Regions from separate parts of the Cobetia sp. QF-1 genome, predicted to be linked through region 2. Evidence: predicted binding sites of a transcription regulator. Region 2 holds the regulator's gene; the other holds the start of a gene.
What was found. Region 2 encodes sigma-54, which starts transcription at its own class of promoters, with help from an activator protein. Its sites were predicted from a motif close to TGGCACNNNNNTTGCTNT; they were not measured.
Positions count from the first base shown of each region.

Region 1: the regulator sigma-54 is predicted to act here: its motif matches at 1,779-1,796, upstream of speB (agmatinase).

Region 1 covers NZ_NBVS01000011.1:29,742-33,410, reverse strand. The annotation lists gene CFN46_RS15615 (sigma-54-dependent Fis family transcriptional regulator) at 21-1,652, opposite strand; gene speB (agmatinase) at 1,895-2,845, shown strand; gene CFN46_RS15605 (YjiH family protein) at 3,021-3,669, shown strand, end outside.
Region 2 covers NZ_NBVS01000001.1:623,149-626,817, forward strand. The annotation lists gene lptA (lipopolysaccharide transport periplasmic protein LptA) at 1-301, shown strand, start outside; gene lptB (LPS export ABC transporter ATP-binding protein) at 305-1,045, shown strand; gene CFN46_RS02785 (RNA polymerase factor sigma-54) at 1,274-2,722, shown strand; gene raiA (ribosome-associated translation inhibitor RaiA) at 3,311-3,619, shown strand; gene ptsN (PTS IIA-like nitrogen regulatory protein PtsN) at 3,629-3,669, shown strand, end outside.

The sequences.
Region 1 (3,669 bases), on a different contig from region 2:
ACCTCATATCGCCCGATATATTATGGTTTATTCTGCAAATAGATATTGTGCTTTTTTAAAATTCTTACTATGGAAGGCTGACTAATACCTGCCCTTTTGGCTATCGCATAGGTACTGGGCAGCTCAGCAGCCATCTCGCGTAACCATTGCGCTTCAATACGTGCCAAGCCTTCCTTGAGAGTTTCATTGGGGCCGAGTTTGGGTATTGGCATGGCTACCGCCCCCTCAGCGGTAGGCTCTGAGAGGGAGTTGTCACTATGTAAGGTATCGGCAGTGATAAAACTATCATTAACGCCTATTCCATTAGATTTTTCATTACTGAAGCCAAATGAATTGCCTAGTCCATTAGCGTTATTCGTGGAACAAGTGTTGAGCAGCGATTGTACTGAGTCGTTGTCGATGACATCACTGGGGGCGCTGAGCCAGGCGCGTTCCAGCCAGTTTTCGAGTTCGCGGATATTGCCGAGCCAGTCCTGGCGCATGAGGACAGGCCAGAGCGAGGCGTCGAGAAGCTTGTCACGCCCGTGGCGGGTATTGAGACGTGCGAGGTGTTGTTCGACCAGCGAGGGAATATCTTCGCGACGTTCACGAAGCGGCGGCAGGCTGACGGGTAGCACATTGATGCGGTAGTAGAGGTCCAGCCGGAACTGGCCCTGCTCGACGCGGGCGGCGAGGTCTTGATTGGTGGCGACGACCAGCCGGAAGTCGGCGCGGCGAGTGGTGGTGTCACCCAGCCGTGTGATTACGCCATCCTGAATCACCTTGAGCAGCTTGGTCTGCGTGGCCAGCGGTAGCTCGCCGATTTCATCCAGAAACAACGTGCCGCCTTCGGCCTGCTCCATCAGGCCCGCCTTGCCACGATTGCCTGCGCCAGTGAAGGCACCGGGTTGATAGCCGAACATCTCCGACTCGAACAGGCTTTCCGGAATCGCCCCACAGTTGACCTCGATGAACGGCCCCTTGGCGCGATCGCTCCAGCGATGCAGTTGATGCGCAAACGCCGTCTTGCCGACACCAGACTCGCCCAGCATCAACACGGTGGCACTGGTAGACGCGACACGCTTGAGCAGCAACGCTATCTCGCGCATCACCGGACTGCAGACTTTCAGCTCGCCCATGTCGGTCAGCAGGTCCTGTTCTTTCTGCTCCTCTCTCTGCTCTGCCCTCTGTCCCTCATCGTCGTACTGACTCACATCACCGGAACGCCCCGATATCGCTGACACCCGCGACAGCTCACCGCCACGCGTATTGCGCCGCAGGTGATCACTGAAGCGCTGCTGGAGCACGGCATATTCCTGCTGCAACAGCTGAATGTCGGTGAGGTCCATCGAGCGGCTGACCACGCACTCAAGCCGCCCCTCGACAAATACCGGATGCGCCTGCGCGACAACCCGCCGCCCTGTGGCCGTCAGCTGCATCATCTGTACCGTGCGTCCCGTGCGCAGCACTTCAAGACTGATGGAAGGCTTGAGCACGCCACTGGCTTCCAGCTCATGCACGTTGGCCGCGCATAGCGCTTCACGCGTCATGCCATACACCGCCGCGGCACCGGGGCTGACATCCAGCACCTGGCCGTCCGCGCTCACCACGAAGTAGTGGTCATGGGCGGTGTCGATGATGGTCTTGAGGGTCTGACGGTCGAGCTCTGACATCGCAGCCACCTGGAGAGTGATCCATTTATGAATCGATGATACATAAATGGATCACTGTAGGCATTCCTGATGATCCATAAATGAATCGATTTATAAAAAATAGATAAAAAACAGACGACTAAAAGTTGGCACACTTACTGCAATACTAGAATATGCGCCGCAGTATTCACTCGGGCCTACAACGACAATACACCGCTCGTCCTCTTCATCCGACGAGCGATACAGGACTACCGGAGAGTTTCATGAGCGAATTCAATCAGCCGTTGGGCGGCAACGACATGCCACGTTTCGGCGGCCCGGCCACCATGATGCGTCTGCCAACTCAAGAGACGGCCAAGGATCTTGATGTGGCCTTCATCGGTATTCCGCTGGATATCGGCACCTCCAACCGTCCCGGCGCCCGTTTTGGCCCGCGCCAGATTCGCGATGAATCCCGCATGCTGCGCCCTTACAACATGGCCACCCGCGCCGCGCCCTTCGATAGCCTGCAGGTGGCGGACATCGGCGATGTGCCGATCAACACCTTCCACCTGCCCAAGAGCATGGACATCATCGAGAAATTCTACGATGAAGTACTCAGCCATGATTGCGTGCCGCTGACGCTGGGCGGTGACCACACCGTCACTCTGCCGGTGCTGCGGGCCATCGCCAAGAAGCACGGGCCGGTCGGCCTGATCCACATCGATGCCCACGCCGATGTGAATGACCACATGTTCGGCGAGCCCATCGCCCACGGCACGCCGATTCGCCGCGCCCAGGAAGAAGGCCTGCTCGACAGCACGCGTGTGGTGCAGATCGGCCTGCGCGGCACTGGCTACTCCGCCGATGATTTCGACTGGTGTCGTCAGCAGGGCTTCCGTGTCGAGACCGCCGAGATGTGCTGGTTCAAGTCACTCGCGCCGCTGATGGCCGAAGTGCGCGACATGATGGGCGATCGCCCCGTCTACATCACCTTCGACATCGATGGCCTCGACCCCTCCGTGGCACCGGGTACCGGCACCGTGGAAGCCGGCGGCCTGACCATGCCGCAGGGCATGGAAATCGTGCGCGGTGCGCGTGGCCTCAATATCGTCGGCGGTGATTTGATGGAAGTCTCTCCGCCCTACGATACCAGCGGCAATACGGCACTGATGGGCGCGACCCTGCTTTACGAAATGCTGTGTGTGCTGCCGGGCGTAGTGCAGCGCGACTGAGTCGTACTCGACTGGCAAGAGCTTCGTGCTGCCCGCTTGATCGTCCCGTCAGGCGAGAAGCGCACAGTCTCAAGACCTGCCAATGCATTGCCCTGCGACAGTCTCATGAAAGTATTCATTAAAAACAAAGCGTTAACGAAGCCTGACCATTATAAAAAGACCAAGGTGACTTACCATGTCCTCAAGCATTGATCCGACGGCGGCTACCACGCCGTCCTCTGTTGATCAGCCTCCGCGCTCCGATCAGCCGAAAACGACACAGAAAACGACACAGAAAACGACACAGAAAACGACACAGAAAACAATAATCGCCACGGCCCCCGCCCCGTTGAGCAAGCGCGGCCTGATCAAGTTCCTGGTACCATCAATTATCGGCGTCTCCTTCTTCCTGGTGCCGTTCAGCGTCGGCGACACCATCAATATCGGCATGGGCCTGATGGCTGACTGGCTCAAGGCGTCGCTCGGCGACTCTCTGCCCGCCATCGCCGTCGTCGTGCTGTGCCTCTCCGTGCTGTTGACAGCCTTCGTCAAGGTTGCCAAGCCGAGTTGGGCCAGACAGGGCGCTGCCCACGAGCTATTTGATGTGTCTGCCGTCTGGTTCGGCATGCGGGCACTCGGCGCAATGTTCGCGCTGATGACCTACTTCCAGTGGGGGCCGACCGCCGTCACGGCGGCCTTCACCGGCGGCGTGATGCTCAATGACCTCGCGCCGGTGCTGCTGACCTTCTTCTTCTTCGCGGCGATTCTACTGCCGCTGCTGGTCGATTTCGGCTTCATGGAATTCATCGGCAGTCTGGTATGTCGCCCGTTTCGCGCCATCTTCA
Region 2 (3,669 bases):
GGTCAAGGCAACAGGCAAGCGTGCCTATCTGGAACAGAAACCCACTCCAGACGACAAGCTGGTCAAAGGCTGGGCAGATACCATTCTCTACCATGCACTGGAACGTAGAGTAGAACTGGTCGGTAACGCTCGTCTCGAAAAGGGTGATGACACCTTCGAAGGTGGCTACGTGGAGTACTTCCTCGACAAACGCCAAGTCAATGCCAACAACAGCAGCGACGCCTCACAGAAGAGCGACGGCAGTTCACGCGTACACATGACGTTGACACCGCGTGGCGCCAACACCAGCAAGGAAAACTGAGTCATGACTGCCGCTCCCCTCCGCACGCTCAGCGCACGCCACCTGGCCAAAGCCTACAAGGGGCGCAAGGTGGTCAAGGATATCTCGCTGGAAATTCGTCAAGGCGACATCGTCGGCCTGCTAGGACCCAATGGTGCTGGCAAGACCACCTCGTTCTACATGATTGTCGGCTTGGTACGCGCCGATGCCGGCAGCGTCACCATCGATGACAATGATCTCTCCGACTCTGCCATGCACTTGCGGGCACGCGCTGGCATCGGCTATCTGCCACAGGAAGCCTCAATCTTCCGCAAGCTGTCAGTGGCCGACAACATCATGGCGATTCTGGAGACACGCAAGGACCTTGATCGCAACGGGCGCAAAGCGCGCCTTGAAGAGCTGCTGAATGAGTTCAGCATCACGCATATCCGCGCCAGCACCGGCATGAGCCTCTCTGGCGGTGAGCGTCGGCGTGTCGAAATTGCACGCGCATTAGCGACAGAGCCGGATTTCATACTGCTGGATGAACCCTTTGCCGGTGTTGACCCCATCTCGGTAGGCGAGATCAAGAGCATCGTGCGACAACTGCGTGATCGCGGCATTGGCGTACTGATCACCGATCACAACGTTCGAGAAACACTCGATATCTGTGATACCGCCTATATCGTCGGTGACGGTCAGATCATCGCGCACGGTGATGCCGATACCATTCTAGCCAATCAGCAGGTACGCGATGTGTATCTGGGGCATGAGTTCAAGCTTTAATCGGTAGCATGAGAGCAAGGCACCTCGTATCGCCGTCCCTCGCAGAATGACATTACATGCTCAAGGATGTTGTTACCTCACTGGTATCAGCCTTGAGCATGACGTCCATACCACCTTCGTTGAAACATGGCATACAAGTTGCTTGAATAATCTCTTTCGCCCCTTGTCAGTGCCCCGACCCACGGTATAGCGTAGAAGCACGTTCCTTTGCCGTGAATCGACAGCCCCATGAAACCCACCTTGCAACTCCGCCTTGGCACTTCGCTGACTATGACGCCACAACTGCAGCAGGCTATTCAACTGCTTCAGTTGTCGACGCTCGACCTGCGTCAGGAAATTCAACAGGCGCTCGAGTCCAACCCCATGCTGGAACTCGACGAGGACTATGAGGCGCTGGAAGTCGTTGAAGCACAGGATGCGAGCGAGATTTCCACTGCCGAAACAAACAGCGAGATCCCGGAAGAGTATCCTCTCGATAGTGACTGGTCGGACCTCTATCAGGATCACGCTGGCAGCCTGACAAGCTCAGGAAGTAGTAGCGGCAGTGATGACGGCCAGGATTTCGAGCGCAACACCAGTGTAGAAAGCCTGCAAGATCATCTGCGCTGGCAATTAGCGATGACCGACCTCGACGACCGTGAACGGCAAATGGCGGAAAGCCTGATTGATGCCGTGGACGGTGCAGGCTACCTGAGCCTGACCCTGGACGAGCTAGTCGATGGCTTGCGGGGGCAAGGGCTGGCTGGCCTCAAAGCCTCGGAACTAGAGCAGGTACTGCTACGCTTGCAGCAGTTCGATCCCACTGGCGTCTTCGCCCGCGATCTACGCGAATGCCTGCTGCTACAACTGGCATTGCTGCCCGATGACCTGCCGCTACTCGCGCAGGCTCGGCGATTGGTACGTCAGTTTCTTGAAGCGCTGGGAAACGATGATCGCAAGCTACTCAAGCGCCGCCTGGGACTGGATGATGCTGAGCTGGACCACGTCATTCGACTGATACGAGCACTGGACCCACGCCCAGCCTCCGCTTGGGGGGAGCCCGCCAGTGACTATGTGATACCTGACCTGCTGGTACGCCATACTCGTCACGGCTGGCAGGTTGAGCTCAATCCCGAAGCGCTGCCGAAGCTACGTATCCAGCCGGAATATGCAGCGCTCATCAAGCGGGCAGACAAGTCTGTGGACAACACCTTCCTCAAGGATAATCTTCAGGAAGCGCGCTGGCTGATGAAAAGTCTCTCGTCACGTAATGACACACTGCTCAAGGTAGGGCGTGAAATCATGGCGCGGCAGATCGACTTTCTTGAGCAAGGTGAGGAAGGCATGAAGCCTCTGATCCTCGCCAATATCGCTGAAGTGGTCGAGATGCACGAATCCACTATCTCGCGCGTCACGACTCAGAAGTACATTCATACCCCTCGCGGCGTCTTCGAACTCAAATTCTTCTTCTCGAGCCAAGTGGGAGGGAGCGGCAATGGCGATGCACATTCCAGTACCGCCATTCGCGCACGTATCCGAAAACTGATTGCGGACGAGCCGGCGCGCAAACCGCTGTCGGATTCACGTCTGGTCGACCTACTCGCCAGCGATGGCATTGAAGTCGCACGCCGCACCGTCGCAAAATATCGCGAAGCCATGAGTATTCCTTCCTCTAGCGAACGCAAGCGACTGGCCTGATCATCTAGCTAGCCAGAGGCCACTACCTCTGTCATGGCCTTAAAAATCGTAAATATCCACATCATGATCAGCCGGCTTGCATGGAAAGCCGGCGATTTTCTCCCAAGGCATGACCGCCAGCATGTACCTCTCACTCCCAATTGCATGTTTTTAAAATCACTTTCGATAGTATTACCGATCATTCGTGCGGCTTTTCTTACGCAAAACCCCGCCTCCTTCGTGCTCATCCCGTACTTTTGACCAATCCAAGACGCCCACTAACATCGACGTACATGCTGACATTAGCGACTAACAGTCGCCTTCTTGTCACTCTTCCAGCGCAAACCGTCACACTCCTCTGTCATGGAACGTTCCGTTCTCCCCCAGTGAGTTGAAGACAAGCCTTGCGCCACGATGCAGCGCAGCGTTGATCTTTGCTCAAAGCTTGGGCATTGTCGGGGTAGGCGCTCGACGCACCTGACACGAGCCAAGTTTGTTACTGGCAGCGGCAGGCACGGAAACCATGTAGCAGAGCGTCTTATCAGGGTTTGCTCGCAGTCAAAAAGGGTTACAATTGAAAGGTAACCCGCTGGATAAAGGAGCGTGTCCATGCAAGTGAATATTACCGGGCATCATGTGGAACTTACCGACCCTCTCCGCGATTATATCAACGAGAAGCTCGCTCGCCTCGAACGGCATTACGACAACATCACCAATGTTCAGGTGACTTTGTCGATCGAGAAGGAGCGCCAGCAGGCAGCCTGCACGTTGCATGCTGCCGGCGCAGATCTCCACGCCCTGGCAGAAGACCTCAACATGTACGCTGCCATCGACGCGCTCGCCGACAAGCTGGATCGCCAGCTGGTCAAACACAAGGAAAAGTCCCAGGCTCGCTCTCAGGGCACCGGGACCCGTTGACCTTCTGCCATGACACTTGATCAGATCCTTCCCCCCGAGCGCACGCTTTA